DNA from 3 places in the Neobacillus sp. NPDC058068 genome. Region 1 is predicted to be linked to each of the others. Evidence: riboswitches for the same ligand, from Rfam matches in the RefSeq annotation. Region 1 holds a riboswitch; each other region holds the start of a gene.
What was found. A riboswitch is a leader RNA that binds a small molecule or an ion and turns the genes downstream of it on or off. The one in region 1 is predicted to bind S-adenosylmethionine.

Region 1 (6,424 bases):
CTTGCTCAGCATTTGATTTAGAAGCGCCATGTTCAATTTTACCGATTCCATTAAAGATGGAAGTAGCACTGTCTTTCATTACACCATGCTTCAAAATATAGCCTTCGCTGTTTTTCCCGAAGTGAACAACCTTGGTGGTGAAGTTTTGTGTTTGCTCACCGCGTCCGACAACAACTGTTTTAGTATCTCCATAAGAGCCATCGCCAATTAAATTAGTCGTGTTTTCTGAAATCGTGTTTCCTTCATTCATTAACCCTAAGGCCCATTCAATTCGTGCATCTCTGCCGGCAACACCGCGGCGGTTCACATACGTCGTAATTCCTTTTGCAAGGTTATCAACTGCCCCAAATGTCACTCTCGCATTGGCGTTCGCAATCACTTCTACCAGAATATTAGCAACTGTATTTGATGTTTCCATTGTTGAAATGTAGTTTTCAACATATGTTACGGCACTATTATCTTCAGCAACAACAATCACATGGTTGAACAGATTGGCCTCAGCATCATCGTGGACAAACACGGCGTGAATTGGCTCGGCAACTTCTACATTCTTCGGAACATATAAGAAAACCCCGCCATTTACAAGTGCTGCGTGAAGCGCCGTCAAACGATGTTCGTCAGCATTGATAGCCTGCGTCATGTAATACTTTTTCAACAGATCACCATGCTCTCTAGCAGCAGTGAAAATATCGGTAAAAATTACACCCTTGTTTTTTAGCTCTTCAGATAAAGCTGAAAAGGCAGGCGTTTGATTTCTTTGGATATATAAGTTCTTGTTTTCAGCATCCATATCAATTAATGCTTTCACTTCTTCCGGCAATTCTGCAAGTGAAGGATAGGCAGCACTTTTGACCGTATGTTGATTGAATTGCGTGAAATTCCATTTATCGATTTTCGTTTTATCAGGTCTTGGCATTGGCAGCTGTTCGAAATCTGTTAATGCCTTAAGACGGAATTCTTCAAACCAAGCAGGCTCGCTCATTTCTTTGGAGAACGAGCTTACTTTGCCATTATCAAATGATAATTTTGTTTCTGTTGTCATTGTAATCCTCCTAACGCTCTCTTACGCTTCTTGCCCAACTGTTTCATCTTCAATTCCAAGTTCTTGCTTGATCCAGTCATATCCTTCTGCTTCTAAGCGTTGTGCTAGCTCTGGTCCGCCGGATTTCACAATGCGGCCTTGCATCATTACATGCACATGGTCAGGAGTGATATAGTTTAACAGACGTTGATAGTGCGTAATAATTAAGCAGCCGAAATCTTCGCCGCGCATTTCATTGATTCCCTTGGATACAACCTTTAGGGCATCGATATCTAGTCCGGAGTCAATTTCATCTAAGATGGCAATTTTCGGTTCTAACATCGTCAATTGCAAGATTTCATTCCGTTTTTTCTCACCGCCGGAGAAGCCTTCATTTAAATAACGCTGTGCCATATCAAGATCCATTTCAAGGAATTCCATTTGCTTATCCATTTTACGGATGAATTTCATCAATGAAATTTCGTTTCCTTCACCAAGACGGCTGTTGATTGCAGAACGTAGGAAGTCTGCATTTGTAACGCCGTTAATTTCACTTGGATATTGCATTGCTAAGAAAAGACCGGCACGTGCGCGCTCATCTACTTCCATTTCAAGAACATTTTGTCCATCTAATGTAATGTTTCCGCTTGTCACTTCATATTTTGGGTGACCCATGATAGCAGAAGATAAAGTGGATTTACCAGTACCGTTTGGCCCCATGATTGCATGGATTTCTCCACCCTTTATTTCAAGGTTTACCCCTTTTAATATTTCTTTACCCTCAATTTCTACATGAAGGTCCTTAATTGTTAAAGTTGATCCAGCCATATTTATACCTCCGAAAAGAATGATTTGTATCTTGAAACTACAATGTTCTATGAAGCAATTCTCATTTTATTCTCATTACAATCTTATAACAAATGAAATGTATTAGCAACTCCTAAACAGTAAAAACAAAGCTGCTATTTTCATTAAGCAAGTCCTAAATGAGAATGAAAGGAGTAATTTTGTGAAAATTCAGACGAAAACTCTTTATGTAAAACACATTCGGTATAAATGATACCTTATTTTATATTGTTTTGCCAATGGTAATACATGTTCTATTAATTGGAGCGAAAATATAAAGAAAACTCGCCGATTGGCGAGCTCTTAGGCGAAGACAGAGGCGTAGTTGCACTTATGCCTGATAGGAAAGTATACTTTCCTATCGGCCAGAAAAAGCCAGTGAAGTTGTCACTGACTTTCTGCTTTTCTTCCTATTTAAATACGTTTTATTTAGAAACCGGTACAACGGCCCCTTTGTATTTTTCAAGAATGAAGTCTTGGATTTCTTTTGATTTGAGAACTTCTACAAGTGTTTTGATGGTTTCTTTGTCTTTGTCCTCTGAACGAACGACCACAAGGTTTGCCGGTACAACGTCATCGCCTTCAAAGGCAATTCCATACTTTCCGATGTCAACGCCGCCTTCTAATGCGTAGTTCGTATTAATAACCACTGCATCACCTTCACCGCTTTCGAAAGAAGATGCTAATAATTTGGCTTCAATTAACGTTGAGAAATCAAGGTTCTTTGGATTTTCAATAATATCCTCAACTCTTGCATTCGCGCCAACGCCTTCTTTAAGCTTAATTAATCCTGCTTTTTCAAAAATAGGTAAAATACGTCCATGGTCACTAAATGAATTACTCATTATTATTTTTGCACCTTGTGGAAGGTCTTTTAAGCTCTTATATTTTTTAGAATAAATTCCGATTGGTTCCTTATGAATTTCGCCAACACTTACAAAATCAAAGTCCTTATTATCTTTCATTTGCAGGTCTAAATACCCTGGTGTTTGAAAATAGTTGGCATCGAGGTCTTTATCCCTTAATGCTACGTTTGGAAGAATATAATCTTGGAAAACTTTGATGTCTAGGTCAATACCTTTTTCCTTTAATAATGGCTTTGCTGCCTCTAGCACTTCCGCATGTGGTACAGAAGAGGCACCAACGACTAATTTTTTGTTTCCATTTTTCCCCGCTGAATCGTTTTTTGTACTGCCACACGCTGTAAGGGCAAATGCCAGTAACGTAATTCCAATGAAACTAAATACCTTTTTCATGATATAACTCCTCCTGTTATCGCTTATCTGTTTTCTTTGTAAAATAATCACCAATAAATTGGACAATAAAAACTATAATTAAGATCGCAATCGTTGCAACTAACGTGACAATCGGTTTATTGCCCTGAAACCCATAGAGATAGGCAAAATTCCCAAGTCCGCCAGCTCCAATGACTCCAGCCATTGCCGTAAAGCCAACGAGCGAAATAGCTGTAACGGTAATCCCTGAAATTAATGCCGGTAAGGATTCCGGTATTAATACTTTAAAAATAATATGGCCATGGGTTGCTCCCATCGATTGCGATGCTTCGATCACACCTTTATCGATTTCCCTAAGCGCAATTTCTACCATTCGCGCATAAAATGGGGCTGCACCAATAATGAGGGCTGGAAGCGCCGCATTTGCCCCGAGTATCGTCCCTAACAATAATTTTGTAAATGGAAATAATAAAACTATTAAGATAATAAAGGGAATGGATCTGAAAATATTGACAAAGCCGCCAATAACAACATTAACGGTCCGATTGGCCCATATATTCCCTTTATCTGTTAAAAACAACAGCAGACCAAGTAATAATCCTAAAACAAATGTCGCAAACACGGAAATGGAAGTCATATACATCGTTTCACGTGTTGCTTCAATTAATTTGTCCCACTTTACCATTTCCATAAAATCAGCCATTACTGATCACCTCCACGCCGACTTGCTGTGAGTGAATATAATCGATGGCCTTCTGTATTTCGCTTACTTGCCCATCCAAGTGAATAAATAATGTTCCGTATGATCCGTTTTGGGTGTGTGAAATCTTCCCTTGAAGAATATTGACAACCACATCGAAATTCCGGATAACATTTGTGATTAATGGCTGTTCTGTTGTCTCCCCAACGAACGAGAGCTGAACCACACGACCATGCGGATAAAGTTCGAGTAGATGTTGGGTTGTTTCCTTCGTTTCTTCCGGTTCCGTTACCTGCTGGACAAATCGCTTCGTAATCGGCTGCTCCGGGTTTTTAAACACATCAAGCACTGGACCAAGCTCAACGACTCTTCCACTTTCCATGACCGCTACCCGGTGGCATATTTTCCGGATGACATGCATTTCATGCGTAATCAAGACAATTGTTAAACCCAGCCGTTTATTAATATCGACCAACAAATCCAAAATCGAATCGGTCGTTTGCGGATCGAGCGCGGAAGTTGCTTCATCACAAAGCAATACTTTTGGATTGTTAGCAAGTGCTCTAGCAATCCCGACGCGCTGCTTTTGCCCGCCGCTCAGCTGCGCAGGGTAAGCATTTTCCCTGCCTTCGAGACCGACTAGCTTAATAAGTTCCTGCACTCGCTGTTTTCTTTGCGAACTATTTACCCCTGCGATTTCTAATGGAAAAGCAATATTTTCACTTACTGTCCGAGACCACAGCAAGTTAAAATGCTGGAAAATCATACTGATTTCCTGGCGAGCTTTCCGGAGCTCAGCACCCTTTATTTTCGAAATCACCCGGCCGGCTACCGTAACGGTTCCATTCGTCGGGAGCTCGAGTCCATTTAACATCCGGATTAACGTACTTTTTCCGGCACCGCTATATCCAATCACTCCGAAAATTTCTCCTTCTTGTATTTCCAGGTTTACATCATTAACTGCCTTTAAATGCCCCTGTTTTGAAGGAAAAATTTTACTTGCGTTTTTTATCGATATCACTTGAATCACCTGCTTTTTATCCAATTTACAGATTCTTGTTTATAGAGTTAGGCTGTTTTCAAGAAAAGATTCTTTTTTTTAAAATAAAAATGCCTCTCTGCACAGGCAGAAAGGCATTATTAAAACAATCCTTTCTCCCATCTCCCAAAGCAACCGCTTTGTGTGAATTGGCACCATTTCAATACAAATATTGACGGTTGCCGGGCTTCATCGGGCACATCCCTCCACCTCTCTTGATAAGAGCTTACAGCATTCTATATTCAATTTACACGTTAAATTATTTAAGTAATGATATTACGATTGCTATCGTATCACGGATAAAAAGCAGTGTCAATGAGAATTTATTTGGATAATAGTGTCAGCTGAATTTAAGCATTTGTTTTTAGGGAAGCTAAGCCGGTCGCCGTTTCAATCGCTGATTCGAGATCTTCGATTAAATCCTCGACATTTTCAATACCAATGGAAAGGCGAATTAAATCCTCAGATACCCCTGCAGACTTAAGCCCATCTGCATCTAATTGCTGATGAGTGGTGCTTGCCGGGTGAATAATTAAGCTTTTTGCATCGCCAACATTGGCAACATGTGCCCACAGCGTAATTGCATCAATCAATTTAGCCCCTGCCTCTTTGCCACCTTTAATCCCAAAGACAACCATGGAGCCGGCACCTTTTGGCAAATACTTTTGCGCTAATTCATGATCCGGATGTGATGGATGTCCAGGGTAAGAAACCCACTCCACTGCAGGATGATTGACTAAGTAATTTACCACTTCCTTCGTATTGGCAACATGCTCTTTCATCCGCACATGAAGTGTTTCAAGACCAAGTGTGAACTGGAAAGCATTTTGCGGACTTAGTGCCGGCCCCAGATCACGTAAAAGCTGGACGCGTGCTTTGATAATATAAGCGACCGCACCTAGTGCTTCTGCATACACGAGATCATGATAACTTGCATCTGGAGTTGTAAAGCCCGGAAATTTCGGCGAGTTCCAGTCAAATTTCCCGCCATCGACAATCACACCGCCAGTTGTCGTGCCATTTCCCAACAGCCATTTTGTGGCCGAGTGAACGACAATGTCTGCACCATGCTCAAATGGCCGGCACAGATACGGTGTCGCAAAGGTATTGTCAATTATTAATGGAACCCCGGCCTCATGAGCAATTGCCGCTACCTTTTCAATATCGAGTACGCGTAAGCTCGGATTACCAATCGTTTCAGCGAAGACTGCTTTTGTTTTTTCAGTAATCGCCGTGCGGAAATTTTCAGGATTATCCGGGTTGACAAATTTCACTTTAATTCCGTATTTAGGAAGGGTAACGGCAAATAAATTATAAGTTCCGCCATAAAGATTCGCGGCAGAGACAATCTCATCACCGGCTTCAGCAATATTTAAAATCGCAAGTGTGATCGCTGCCATGCCGCTTGCAACTGCAAGTGCTCCAACGCCGCCTTCTAATAAAGCCACGCGATCTTCAAAAACGGTGGTGGTTGGATTATGGATCCGGGTATAAATGTAACCAGGCTCCTTTAAGGCAAATAAGTTGGCCGCATGTTCTGTGCTTTTGAATTGATACGCATTGTTTTGATAAATCGGGACCGC
Region 2 (6,424 bases), on a different contig from region 1:
CACCTTTATACAGTGCCGCGTTGAAGGTGTTCATTGTTAATCTCTTTCTTCCAGTCTATTTAATCCTATCCGTCATTTTTATCGGTATCTTTGGGATAAAAGTCATCCCAGACCTTTTGGTTGTGTTCGTGACCGCCGTATTATATACGATTATTTGCTCGAACTATCTTAAAGGGACGCTGCCTTTTTCGGAATCGTTTGAGGATGCCCAGCAGAGCGGGGGAGCAAAAATTCTCCTGGCGTTACTTCTGATTGCTGTTTTTATCGGTATCCATTTTGCGGTTACATTTATTCCATATGGAGTGGTGATTTATTACATTTTGCTTCTGGTAATCACCATTTTTGCTTGGAAACTGGCCTATAAGACGATTTGGAATTTTCAATAGATAATAATAGTATACAAGGGGGATTAGCATGAGAGTTTTAGTCGTTGGTGCAGGTGCTGTCGGCGGTTATTTTGGCGGACGCTTACTTGAAAAAGGAGAAGATGTTACTTTTTTGGTGAGGGAAGGAAGGAAAAAGCAGCTTGAGGAAACAGGACTGGTCATTGAGAGTGTCCACGGCAATGTGACATTAATTCCTGCAACTATTTTAGCAGGAGAGGATGCAGGTCCGTTTGATTTGATTTTACTTTCAACGAAAGCCTACCATCTGGATGGAGTGCTTCAAAGCATCCGACAGTATGTCAGCAAAGAAACTGCTATTCTGCCATTATTAAACGGTATTTCGCATGTTGATAGACTGGCAATGATATTTGGAGAAGAACAGGTCATCGGCGGTCTTTGCTTTATCGAAACCACCCTTGATAAGGATGGAAAAGTCATCCAATCCAGTCCGAAACATGATTTAGTGTTTGGAGAACGAACGGGTGAAACGACAGAGCGCATTTTAAAAATTGAAGAAGCATTTAAGGGGACTAACATAGGTTATCGTTTAAGCGACAACATAAACCAGGATTTATGGAATAAATATCTCTTCATTTCTACAATGTCCGGAATTACTACCTTAATGAGGTCGCCAATTGGGCCAATCCGTGAGGAACCAAGCGGCAAAGCTGAAATTTCAAAGCTTTTGGAGGAAATTATTTCTGTGATGAAACGGGTAGGTGCACCTCTTCCTGAGGATAGTCAAACGCTTCAAATGAACCAAATTGATAATCTGGCATATCCAATGAAATCCTCGATGCAGCGAGATACGGAGAAATTATCACAGGTTGAGGCTGACCATGTACACGGCTATTTAGTAGAGATTGCACATAAGGAGCTGATTTCAGTCCCTGTTTTAGAAGCTGTTTATGCCAATTTAAAAGTTTATGAGAAACAGTTATCATAAGAAAACGGCCCAAATTTTAATGGGCCGTTTTAATAATTTGCGCTTTAAGCAAAGCAGTACCATTTTTCCCGATAAAGGCAATGCTTTTAAGCCGTATGCTTCACTAGCTTTGGATTTCGTTGCATGGAAACAAGTAAAATTAAACCGCTAATAACCAATAAGGCACTTGTACTGATAAATACCGCGGAAAATCCAAAGGAACCGGATATGAATCCGCCTAATAACGGTCCGATTATATTTCCAAGAAACCTTAGACTTGTATTGTAACCAAGCACCTCACCTTGCATTGCAATCGGCGCTTCCTGGCGGATATAAGCAATTCGTACAGGAATTATACCGCCAATCGTGACACCGAGGGCGAAGCGGATGATGACAAGCTGCCAAAGACTTGTAACGGCTGCTCCCGGCAGGTAGACAATTCCCGCCAAGAAAAGAAGAATGATCAGTATTTTGATATAGCCATACTTATCAGCAATTTTCCCCCAATTCCTCGACATCATTAAATTTCCTAGGCCTGCGGCGGAGAAAGCAATCCCTGAATAAAAGGCGATATTTGCTGGCCCGTGCAAATCACTAACAAATAAGGATAAAATCGGTTGGATGCTAAAGTGTGCAATCTGGACAAGAGCAGAGATTAGCAGCACGGTTAATAACACGGGATTGCGAGTAATATGCTTCAATACTTCCTTGCTTGAATAATGGGTTTTGGCACCCTTTTTGGCTTCAAGCAGGAATTCTTTTGTGGCAATGACAAGTAGCGCAGAAATGAATATGGAAATGGAGGTCCATTTAAAGGTGGTAGAATAGCCAAGGGAATCTGCCAATATTCCGCCTAACATTGGCCCTAACAACGAACCTGTGATGCTGCCGGTTTGCAATGTACCAAGGACCCGTCCAGCAATCTGTTTCGGTGTTTGTGTGGAAATGAAAGCTTGTGACATCGGGATAAATCCCGAAAAGAATCCCATGAAAAATCGCAGCATAAAAAGCTGCCAAACGGAATGGACATATCCTATAAGAAAAATCGAGAATGCCATTCCTAATCCGGAAAAAATAAGAATTTTTTTCCTCCCATAGCGGTCGCCAATTCTCCCCCAAATCGGTGAAAAAAGGAAGGCGGAAACAAATGTAATCGCAAACGTTAACCCTGACCAATGCTGGACATATTTTTCGGAAAAATCCCCAAACGACTCAATGTACAACGAAATAAACGGCATAACCATCGTCATACTTCCGGCTACAAAGAAGTTGGCAAACCACATGATCAGTAAATTACGTTTGGCACTTTCCTGCTGGTTCACGCTATTAAACACTTCTTTCTAAAGTTATTTCGGTTCCCTAAATATTATCATACCGAAGTTTCTGATGATTATAAAGGGATAGGTCTTACTTTGAAACTTTGCTTTATTTTCCCCTACATGCAAGTGTTTTGAATATTTTTTAAGTAGAAATATTCAAAACACTATTGACAACTTATTAATAGGAGTTTAAATTAAGTTTAATACTTTAAATGAATAATACGTTCTCTTATCAAGAGTGGCAGAGGGACTGGCCCGATGACGCCCAGCAACCGTTCCGACAAGGAATTGGTGCTAAATCCTGCAAAACAATTTTTTGTTTTGAAAGATAAGAGAGGAGTAATCCTTCTATTTGTGATGAAACCTCTCTTTTCTGGAGAGGTTTTTTATTTTACCTAAAAACAAACTTTTCCAATAGGAGTAACGGTGTATTGGTAAGAACAAAAAGGAGGAGCTTTAAAAATGAAAAGGAATTTATTAAAAAGTACGTTCGTATCAGCATTGGCGGCAACGCTATTACTAACTGGCTGTGCTTCTGGCGGGGAAACAAAACAGGCAAGCGGCAATAAAAAGGTTTCACTTGAAGGGGTACCGGAGGCATTTTCCAAAGGGGATCAGTTGAAAATCAAGGTCATTCGTAAAATTGGCGGTGACGACCATACAGCCCAATTCTTAGCCGGGGCAAAAGAAGAAGGAGAAGCATTAGGGATAAAAGTAGACGTGTTTACCGCAAATGGGGACACAGCGAAATTCCACGATGCCATCAATCAGGCATTAGATCAGAATTATGATGGATTTATCATTTCACACGGTGACGACGATGCCACAGTAAACGATGTAAAGAAAATCGTAGAAAAAGGAAAACATGTTGTTGCATTTGACTCGAATCCAAACCTGGCGAATGTTGAAGGTGTGACGCTTACGTCTCAGGATGATGAAGCATTAGCGACCTTAGCACTTGACCAGCTCGTAAAGGATACGAAGGGTAAAGCCAATATTGCTTATCTTTGGGTAGACGGCTTCCCGCCAATGGTCCGTCGGAACAAAGTTTATCAGGATGTGCTTGCGAAAAACCCCGGGCTTAAAGAAGTGGAACGCTTTGGCGTAGCAGCAGCGGATACAAGTGTGCAAACGCAAAATGCCGTTGCGGCGATGTTGAACAAATACCCTAAGGGCAAGCTTGACGCTATCTTTGCTACGTGGGATGCTTTTGCGATTGGTGCAGCACGTGCGCTTAAAGAAGCAGGCCGTGAAGAAGTGAAAATCTTTGGAATTGATGTTTCCAATGCAGACCTGCAGGATATCCAAAGAAAAGGCAGTGCCTGGAAGTATACAGCGGCTGTCGATCCTAAATTAATCGGCGCTGTCGATTTGAGAATACTTGCGAAAAAACTGGCTGGCGAAGAAACACCAAAAACCTATGACTTAGAAGCATCACTTGTTTCTCAAAAAAACCTGCAGGACTCCAAGGATCCAGTGAACATGGTTAATCTTTCAAAAATCATCCCAGGCTGGGGTGAGTCTACGGCATTTGAAGAAGAGTGGATGAAAACGTTAAAGAAGCATTATAAAAAATAATTCCAGCTGGCACTCTCTTATTCAATCGATTAAGAGAGTGTCGTTTTGATAGGGGGTGGCATTTTGACGAGTTCAACATTGGCAATGAAAAACATCTCAATTGAATTTCCAGGCGTAAAGGCGTTAAACCAGGTTAATTTTTCGATGGAAACGGGGAAAATTCAGGCATTGATTGGGGCGAATGGTGCAGGGAAATCAACGTTAATGAAGGTTCTCTCCGGAGCCTATGACCACTATACCGGCGAGATATCGATGGATGGGCAAAACCTGAAGATTCGTTCCCCGAAAAATGCCCAGGATGCTGGTATTCAAATTGTTTACCAGGAGGTTGATACGGCCCTTATTCCGTATTTAACCGTGGCTGAAAATATTATGCTGCTGGACACTGTTCATAACATGGGAAAACGACAATGGATGAAATGGAATAAGCTTCATCAAAAAGCGGCGCAAATCTTGTCCGGTATGAATATTAGACTTTCAACGAAGACGCTGGTGAGCGAGTTGTCACTTGCTGAAAAACAAATGATTTTAATCGCTAGAGCAGTTTCCAATAAGTGCAAGTTTCTTATTTTAGATGAGCCGACTGCACCATTGAGCCATACCGAAACGAGCGAACTTTTTCGGATTACTCGGGAACTAGTTAAACAAGATGTAGGGATTATTTTTATCTCACACCGCCTGCCGGAAATATTTGAAATCTGCGATGAAGTGACGGTTATGCGAAATGGTGAATTTGTTGTGAAAGAGCAGGTTGCCGCCACAACTTCCAATAAAGTGGTTGAGCATATGCTTGGTCAAAAGCTGGAGGAGCAGTTTCCCGAAAGGAATACGACCATTGGAAACAGCGTCCTAGAAGTGAAAGGACTTTCTGATAGAGAAAAAATTAAAAACTTGAATTTTCACGTTAAATCAGGAGAAATCGTTGGAATTGCGGGGCTTGTTGGCGCTGGGAAAACAGAAATGTGTAAAGCGTTATTCGGTTCCGAGAAAGTAACTGGCGGGGAAATCCTGCTTCACGGGACCGAAGTGAAAATAAAGAGTCCGTATGAGGCAGTAAAGAAGGGGTTTGCTTTAGTTCCCGAAGAACGGAGGAAGGAAGGAATTCTTGTTCTTGAATCAGTGGAAGCTAATTTGACAGCAGCGAACCTAGGGAGCTTTTCAAAGACTTTTAGCTTCTTAGATAGAAAAAGAGAAAAAGAGACAGCTAGGCAATTGATCAGACGCCTCGGAATTAAAACCCCATCTGAGGAAACGAAGGTCCAAAATCTGTCTGGCGGTAATCAGCAAAAGGTAGCAATCGGAAAATGGCTCGTTGCCGATGCGGATGTCTACATTTTTGATGAACCAACCAAAGGCGTCGATGTCGGGGCGAAGAAGGATATCTTTGAATTAATTGTCGAATTGGCCAGCCGGGGCAAAGCGATTATCTATGCATCATCCGAGCTTTCGGAGATTATCGGGATTACAGACCGGGTCTATGTTTTATATGACGGCAAGGCGGTAAAGGAATTGGAAACAAAAGCAACCAGCGAAGAGGAACTTTTAATGTATTCAACAGGGGGCAGGTAAAATGGAAGCAAAAATTTCAGCGAAGAATCAGGAGGCCCCAGCGAAAAAGGCTTTTGAGCTATTTCAGTTTTTATATAAATACGGGACTATCATTACGATTCTTGCACTTATCATTATTTTTTCAGCCGCCAATCCTGCATTTATTCAGGGCAGCAATATTATCAATATTTTACGTTCTATATCGATTGTGACGATAATTGCGATTGGCATTACGATTTCATTATCTGTAAATGGTTTCGATTTGTCGGTAGGCTCAGTGGCATCGCTTTCTAATGCGGTTGTCATTTCGATGTTTGTATGGTTTTCACAGAATACTGTGGTGGCAATTATTTCTGCGATTGCGGCGTCATTGGTTGTTGGGGCGTTAAACTCGTTCATGATTGTGAAGTTAAGAATCCCTGATATGCTGATGACGTTGGCGACGATGTTTATTATCCAAGGGACAGCACTTACCTACACAAAGGGAGCAACGGTTTCGCAAAATATGGTGATGCCGGATGGCTCAATGGCGACAGGTTTGATTAGTCCATTTTTTGCAAAAATCGGTGAGGTGCCATGGATTATTATCATCATGGCTGTGACCGTCATGCTTGTGCACATCTTTTTGACCTATACAAAGCATGGCCGCTATATGTATGTAATCGGTG
Region 3 (6,424 bases), on a different contig from region 1:
GTTAGAAGATAAATTAACAACTCAAGGGATCGCTGAACAAGTTTCTACCTTTGAGTCAGGAAATGAAATGGCTGCAATGGCAGCTGCGCAAATCAATTATCATATTATGGGCTATTTCCCAATTACTCCATCTACAGAAGTAGCCCAATTTTTAGATCAAATGAAAACCCGTGGGGAACACGATATTAAATTGATACCGGCAGACGGCGAACATGGTTCAGCAGGCATTTGTTATGGTGCCGCCGCGACAGGGGCACGGGTGATTAATGCCACAAGTGCAAATGGGTTCTTATATATGATAGAACAGATGCCAGTACAATCGGGAACTCGTTTTCCAATGGTCATGAACCTTGTAACTCGTTCTGTCAGCGGACCGCTTGATATTAGGGGAGATCACTCCGACCTTTATTATGCCTTGAATACAGGATGGGTTATTTTAACAGCTAAGACGCCGCAAGCCGTTTACGATCTGAACATCATGGCATTGAAAATTGCCGAGCATTCTAAAGTAAGACTGCCAGTTATTGTGGCCTACGATGGCTTCTTTACCTCTCACCAAAAAAGGCGGGTGGAATACTTTAAAGACCGAAGAGTGGTACAGCAATTTGTTGGCGAGTGCCCAACTGATTACAATTTTATCAGAGATCCGCAAAAACCAGTAACGATTGGTGCCCATATGAGCGGCGATGATTTCATCAACAATCATTTCCAACAGTCAGAAGCAATCTACAATGCCGGTGAGGTATTTAGAGAAGTTGCTGCCGAATACGCCAAGCTTTCCGGCCGAGAATATCCTGTTCTTGATTTATATAAAATGGAAGATGCTGATGTGGCTTTATTCTTATTAAACTCTGCCGCCGAATCGGCTAAAGATGTTGTTGACCAGCTTCGTGCAAAAGGGATTAAAGCAGGCGTAATCAGTCCGAATATCATCCGTCCATTTCCGGCAAAGGAAATCCGCGAGGCCCTAAAAAATGTGAAAGCATTGTTGGTGGGGGAACGTGCTGATTCATACGGTGCAAATGGTCCTAACTTAACCCATGAAGTGAAGTCGGCTCTTCAAGATGATAAAGAAAATCAAACCATTGTCTTAAGCCGTGTCTTTGGTCTCGGCGGTAAGGATTTTTATGCAACTGATGCGCAAGCTTTCTTTGATATGGTCATTGACGCTATGGATAAAGGAAGAGCTGAAAAGCCGTTTGATTACTATGGCCATGTTCCGGGTGATCCGGAGAAAATTCTGAAGCCGGTCATTTTACCACAACATGGGGATGCATTCAAAACTGGCTTAATTGATGTGAAAATGGATGAAGAAACGAATAAATTAAAGGTGAAAATACCGCCACTCCGTGCGCTTACAGGGAAACCGAAACGAATTGCCTCAGGTCACGGCGCATGTCCTGGATGCGGAATATTCGCTGGTCTGGAATTATTCTTTAAAGGCATCGAAGGCGATGTTGTTACCTTATTCCAAACTGGCTGTGCTTATGTTACAACGACTGGCTATCCAAACACTTCACATAAGCAAACAATGATTCATAATTTGTTCCAAAACGGTGCTGCCACATTATCCGGCACGCTTGAAGCCTTTATGGAACTGAAGCGCCGTGGTGAAATCGAGGTAGCTGACGATGCTACATTTGTAATGATTACTGGTGACGGCGGAATGGATATCGGAATGGGTTCGGCAATTGGTACGGCTCTTCGCGGACATAAATTAATTATGCTTGAATATGATAACGAAGGTTATATGAATACAGGTTCACAAATGTCCTATTCGACGCCACTTGGGCATATGACCAGTACCTCCGGTGTTGGAAAAACACAGCGCGGTAAAGCCTTCCACCATAAGGATACAGCACAAATCATGGCTGCAACCAATATACCGTATGTCTTTACTGGTTCGGAAGCCTTCCCGCAAGACTTGGTGAAAAAGGGTGCAAAAGCACAGTGGTATGCGCAAAATGTAGGACCTGTGTACGGGAAACTCTTAATCGCTTGTCCTTTAAACTGGAAATCGGACGACCGGTTCGGTACAACGATTGTCGAAGCTGCGGTAAATTCCTGTTTCTTCCCGCTTTATGAAGTGGAGCAAGGGGAAACAACGATTACCTACAATCCAGAAGAAAAGAACAAACGGATTTCACTTTCTGATTGGTTAAAATATATGGGTAAAACAAAACATCTATTAAAAGATGAAAACAAACCTATTTTAGAAGAGTTTGAAGAAGAAGTAGAAAAAAGATGGCAGCGTTTAAAAGCGAAGCATGAAAACCCTATGTTATAGATAATGCAAAAACGTAAAGCACACAAAGTGCTTTGCGTTTTTGCATTTTTACGGTTATGGTCATTAAAAATTTGCTTACCATACGAAAAGGGTTTTGCTCGTTCGATGTAGAATATATGTCTAATACTATTGCAAGATTATTTGTGTTCGCGGGGTGGCTATAGGTGGAGAAGCAGATCAAACAGGAAAACGCTTTACCTCTAGAAATTAGTGAAAAGCAGAAGATGGAAACTGATTTGCAGAAGAGCGAACAAAGATACAGACGGATTTTTGAAGATTCCATCGATGGACTTATCTTATGGGACAATCAGCATCGTATCGTTGATATTAATTTGGCTGGTGAAAAAATGCTTAGCCTCCCAAAGGAAGAATTAATCGGACTGCGATTATACGATTTATATACCCATCATGAAAGCAATACACAGGAAATAATAAAACATTTTGAACAGGCTCTCATTGATGGGCAGAGTACCTCTATAATCATTGTTGAAAAAGTGGACAGTAAAAAGACGTATTTTGAATATTCCTCAAAAGCGGAAATCGTTGAGGGGTTGAATTTTACTGTTTTTAAGGATATTTCGGAAACAATCGAGATGCAGGAGCATCTGCGAAAATCAGATACCTTAAATGTGATTGGCGAACTAGCGGCAGGAATTGCCCATGAAATACGTAATCCGATGACCGCTTTAAAAGGTTTCATTCAATTACTTGAGGGCAGTATTATGAAAGAGCATTCGATGTATTATCAGGTTATTACTTCGGAGCTTCAGCGAATTGATTCAATTATCAACGAATTTTTGATGCTTGCTAAACCGCAGGCAACTAGGTATGAAGAAAAGGAAATAAATCAAATCATGAAGGAAACAGTCGACTTGTTGACTGCACAAGCAGTCCTTCACAATGTTCAATTTGTTACAAATTATGATGAACAGCTTCCGCCTATATTTTGTGAACCAAATCAGTTGAAAAAAGTCTTTATCAATTTAATCAAAAATGCTATCGAGGTTATGCAAGAAGGCGGGAATATTACCATTACCATTAAGAAAATGGCCAATCGAATGAGTATTTCGATTGAGGATGAAGGGATGGGAATACCGAAAGAAATTATCAATAAGCTGGGTGAACCATTTTATACGACTAAAGACCAAGGTACCGGTCTTGGCTTAATGGTTAGCTTTCGCATCATTGCAGAGCATAAAGGAACCATTAACGTTGAAAGTGAAGAAGGGAAAGGGACGATTTTTCGGATCACCCTCCCTCTTGACGATATCAATGTGAATGATACCTAAGTAAAGAGCAGTCCGAACAAGCTCGGATTGCTTTTTACTTTTTAAGTACTTCTTTAACCAAATTTATGAAAGCTCCAAGATTTTTGATTTCTTTCCTCTGTTTGATTAGGATTCCCCCAAGTTCCAACGTTTTACGTTTGGCAGCTAATCTAGTTTGCTCCTCTTCAATGCTGTCTAAATCGGCAACATGTGCAAGCCCAATTGTTCTTCTGATTAACTCACAGCCAGTAAAACCAAGAGCATCATCGAAAAACTTAGCTAAATTGTAGTTTAAGAATGTGGAGGTTTGCGCTAAATTTTCCTTATTTTCAGTATTCCAAAGGTGCTTGTATTGTTCTTCAAATACATTCCACACTGTTTCAAGATGATTGATAAAGAGAACTTGGTTATGCTCGTTCACTATGACTTGGAAAAGGAGATTCGCAAATACCTGGCCAATATCAAATCCAGCGGGACCATAAAACGCGAATTCAGGGTCAATAACTTTTGTTTCCGAATCATTGGCAAAAACACTTCCAGTATGCAAATCTCCATGAAGAAGAACTTCTGCTTCTGTTAGGAAGCTTTTTTTCAATACGTTCACATGAAATTTCAGTTCTTCATCTTTCCAAAGGGCTTCGACTGTAGTACGTAAGCCGGCCTCGAATTCGTTGGTCTCTGCATCAAAGAAGGGATCGTTGAAAATTAAATCCTCGGTGATTTTGCAAAGCTCTGGATTGATAAACTGTTGAACCTTTTCTTTTTTTAAAGACGGACCTAATCCATAATCCGATGTGAAAAATAGTGTTTTCGCCAGATATTCACCCAGATGTTGGGATAGAAGCGGGTAAGTTTCGCCTTTTATGAATCCCTTTCTCGCAATTAAAAGATGGGAGAGGTCTTCCATGACGGTCACTGCCAGCACATCATTAGTATAGTAAACCTCTGGAACATACTTTGGTGCAATAGAACCAAAAATTATCAGGGCATCTGCTTCAATCTTTGCCCTTTTAAGTGTCAATGGCCAGCTTTCACCCACGACTTTGGCATATGGAAGAGCTTGTTTGATGATTACACCTTTTCCGTTCTTTTCGTCGACAATATGAAAAACTAAATTAAGATTCCCATCACCAATCTCCTTACAGGAAAGTTCAGGGTTATCAGAAAAAAGGTTTAATGCTAATGCCAACTCTGTGGCGGTAGTTTCGGTTAATGGCTGATAAGTTGTTTGCTTTAATAGACTCATTTCTAAAATTCCTCCTAATTAGTGGAGGCTTATCCGTGCGTATTTCGGCACTAAAAAAGCCTCTTTCTCATCTGAAAGAGGCTAGAAGACGGTGATTCTTCGCACCTCTTATCTCTCAGAAAGACAATCCTTCTGTTGGAATTAGCACCGTGCCTGTTAGGGGATCCTTCCCCGGCGCGAATAGGCGCCCCATTTCATAATGGTTTTCCGGTCGGTTGCTGGGCTTCAAAGGGCCAATCCCTCAGCCAGCTCATGATAAGAGTAAATAAAGTTTTCAGTTTTTTCAATCTGATAAAAACTATAACAAGATTAAGTAATGGGTGTCAATATTTTTTATTCAATCCACAAACCAATCCGTCCAAAAGGTAACGTTAAGAAATCTTTAATTTCATGAATCTTCACTGCTTTTGAAATTTTCCCTTTACAAGCTAATATAAAAGTTATAACATTTGTCACTAGAAATTCAACAATAATTTGAAAATAAAAAAGCAGGTGAGAACGATGAAGCAGTTTCCGCCATCGGAACTTTTGAATAGTCTACCAAAACAATTTTTTGCCGGTCTTGTTAAAAAAGTTGGCGAATATATAGCCGCGGGCCATGATGTGATTAACTTAGGACAAGGCAATCCAGATCAGCCGACACCGCCGCATATTGTCGCAAAGCTTCAGGAAGCAGCAGCCAATCCGCTCAACCATAAATATTCGCCTTTTCAAGGATTTAGTTACTTAAAACAAGCGGCAGCAGATTTTTATCTAAGAGAATATGGTGTGACCATTGATGCCGACAAAGAGGTGGCAATATTATTTGGCGGTAAAGCGGGGCTGGTTGAGATTCCTCAGTGTTTATTAAACCCAGGCGATACCATCCTCGTTCCCGACCCAGGTTATCCTGATTATTGGTCGGGTGTTGCGCTTGCAAAGGCGGAAATGGTTACCATGCCGTTACGAGAAGAAAATGGTTTCTTACCGGATTATCAAGAACTAGATTCAACTGCTTTATCAAAAGCAAAATTAATGTTTCTCAATTACCCGAATAATCCTACCGGTGCAACCGCGAGTGAGGAGTTCTTTGCAGAAACTATCAATCTGGCCCGTGAAAATGATATTTGCGTAGTCCATGATTTTGCTTATGGTGCGATTGGATTTGACGGCGTTAAACCAATTAGCTTTTTACAAGCAGACGGTGCGAAAGAAGTGGGAATTGAAATCTACACGCTATCGAAAACCTATAATATGGCGGGCTGGAGAGTTGGATTTGCAGTGGGGAATGAGAGTGTCATTTCCGCGATTGAACTTTTGCAGGACCATCTTTACGTCAGTTTATTTGGAGCGGTACAAGAGGCCGCTGCGGTTGCATTGACGGGTCCCCAGGATTGTGTGAACGAACTAAATGAACTGTACGAACGGAGGCGCAACGTTTTAATTACTGGTCTTCATTCGCTTGGTTGGAATGTCACCGCCCCAAAAGGCTCATTTTTTGCCTGGCTTAAGGTTCCGGATGGGTATTCATCTGAGGAATTTTCAACCATTCTTCTTGATCAAGCACATATCATGGTAGGACCGGGGATTGGCTTTGGAGATTTTGGCGAGGGCTATGTCCGTGTTGGTTTATTATCATCAGAG

Region 2: another riboswitch for S-adenosylmethionine. It lies ahead of ACFVSW_RS27265 (sugar ABC transporter substrate-binding protein); the one in region 1 lies ahead of ACFVSW_RS06905 (methionine ABC transporter ATP-binding protein).
Region 3: another riboswitch for S-adenosylmethionine. It lies ahead of mtnK (S-methyl-5-thioribose kinase); the one in region 1 lies ahead of ACFVSW_RS06905 (methionine ABC transporter ATP-binding protein).

What each region holds. Positions count from the first base shown of each region.
Region 1 is NZ_JBHVSI010000004.1:216,339-222,762, forward strand. Features, by position in the region: gene sufD (Fe-S cluster assembly protein SufD) at 1-1,042, opposite strand, end outside; gene sufC (Fe-S cluster assembly ATPase SufC) at 1,064-1,849, opposite strand; gene ACFVSW_RS06895 (MetQ/NlpA family ABC transporter substrate-binding protein) at 2,293-3,123, opposite strand; gene ACFVSW_RS06900 (methionine ABC transporter permease) at 3,140-3,805, opposite strand; gene ACFVSW_RS06905 (methionine ABC transporter ATP-binding protein) at 3,798-4,823, opposite strand; SAM riboswitch class I at 4,958-5,066, opposite strand; gene ACFVSW_RS06910 (O-acetylhomoserine aminocarboxypropyltransferase/cysteine synthase family protein) at 5,192-6,424, opposite strand, start outside.
Region 2 is NZ_JBHVSI010000040.1:6,723-13,146, reverse strand. Features, by position in the region: gene ACFVSW_RS27280 (hypothetical protein) at 1-386, shown strand, start outside; gene ACFVSW_RS27275 (ketopantoate reductase family protein) at 415-1,332, shown strand; gene ACFVSW_RS27270 (MFS transporter) at 1,419-2,594, opposite strand; SAM riboswitch class I at 2,857-2,965, shown strand; gene ACFVSW_RS27265 (sugar ABC transporter substrate-binding protein) at 3,093-4,208, shown strand; gene ACFVSW_RS27260 (sugar ABC transporter ATP-binding protein) at 4,293-5,777, shown strand; gene ACFVSW_RS27255 (ABC transporter permease) at 5,779-6,424, shown strand, end outside.
Region 3 is NZ_JBHVSI010000002.1:166,623-173,046, reverse strand. Features, by position in the region: gene ACFVSW_RS03085 (thiamine pyrophosphate-dependent enzyme) at 1-2,287, shown strand, start outside; gene ACFVSW_RS03080 (ATP-binding protein) at 2,452-3,576, shown strand; gene mtnK (S-methyl-5-thioribose kinase) at 3,611-4,801, opposite strand; SAM riboswitch class I at 4,907-5,063, opposite strand; gene ACFVSW_RS03070 (pyridoxal phosphate-dependent aminotransferase) at 5,303-6,424, shown strand, end outside.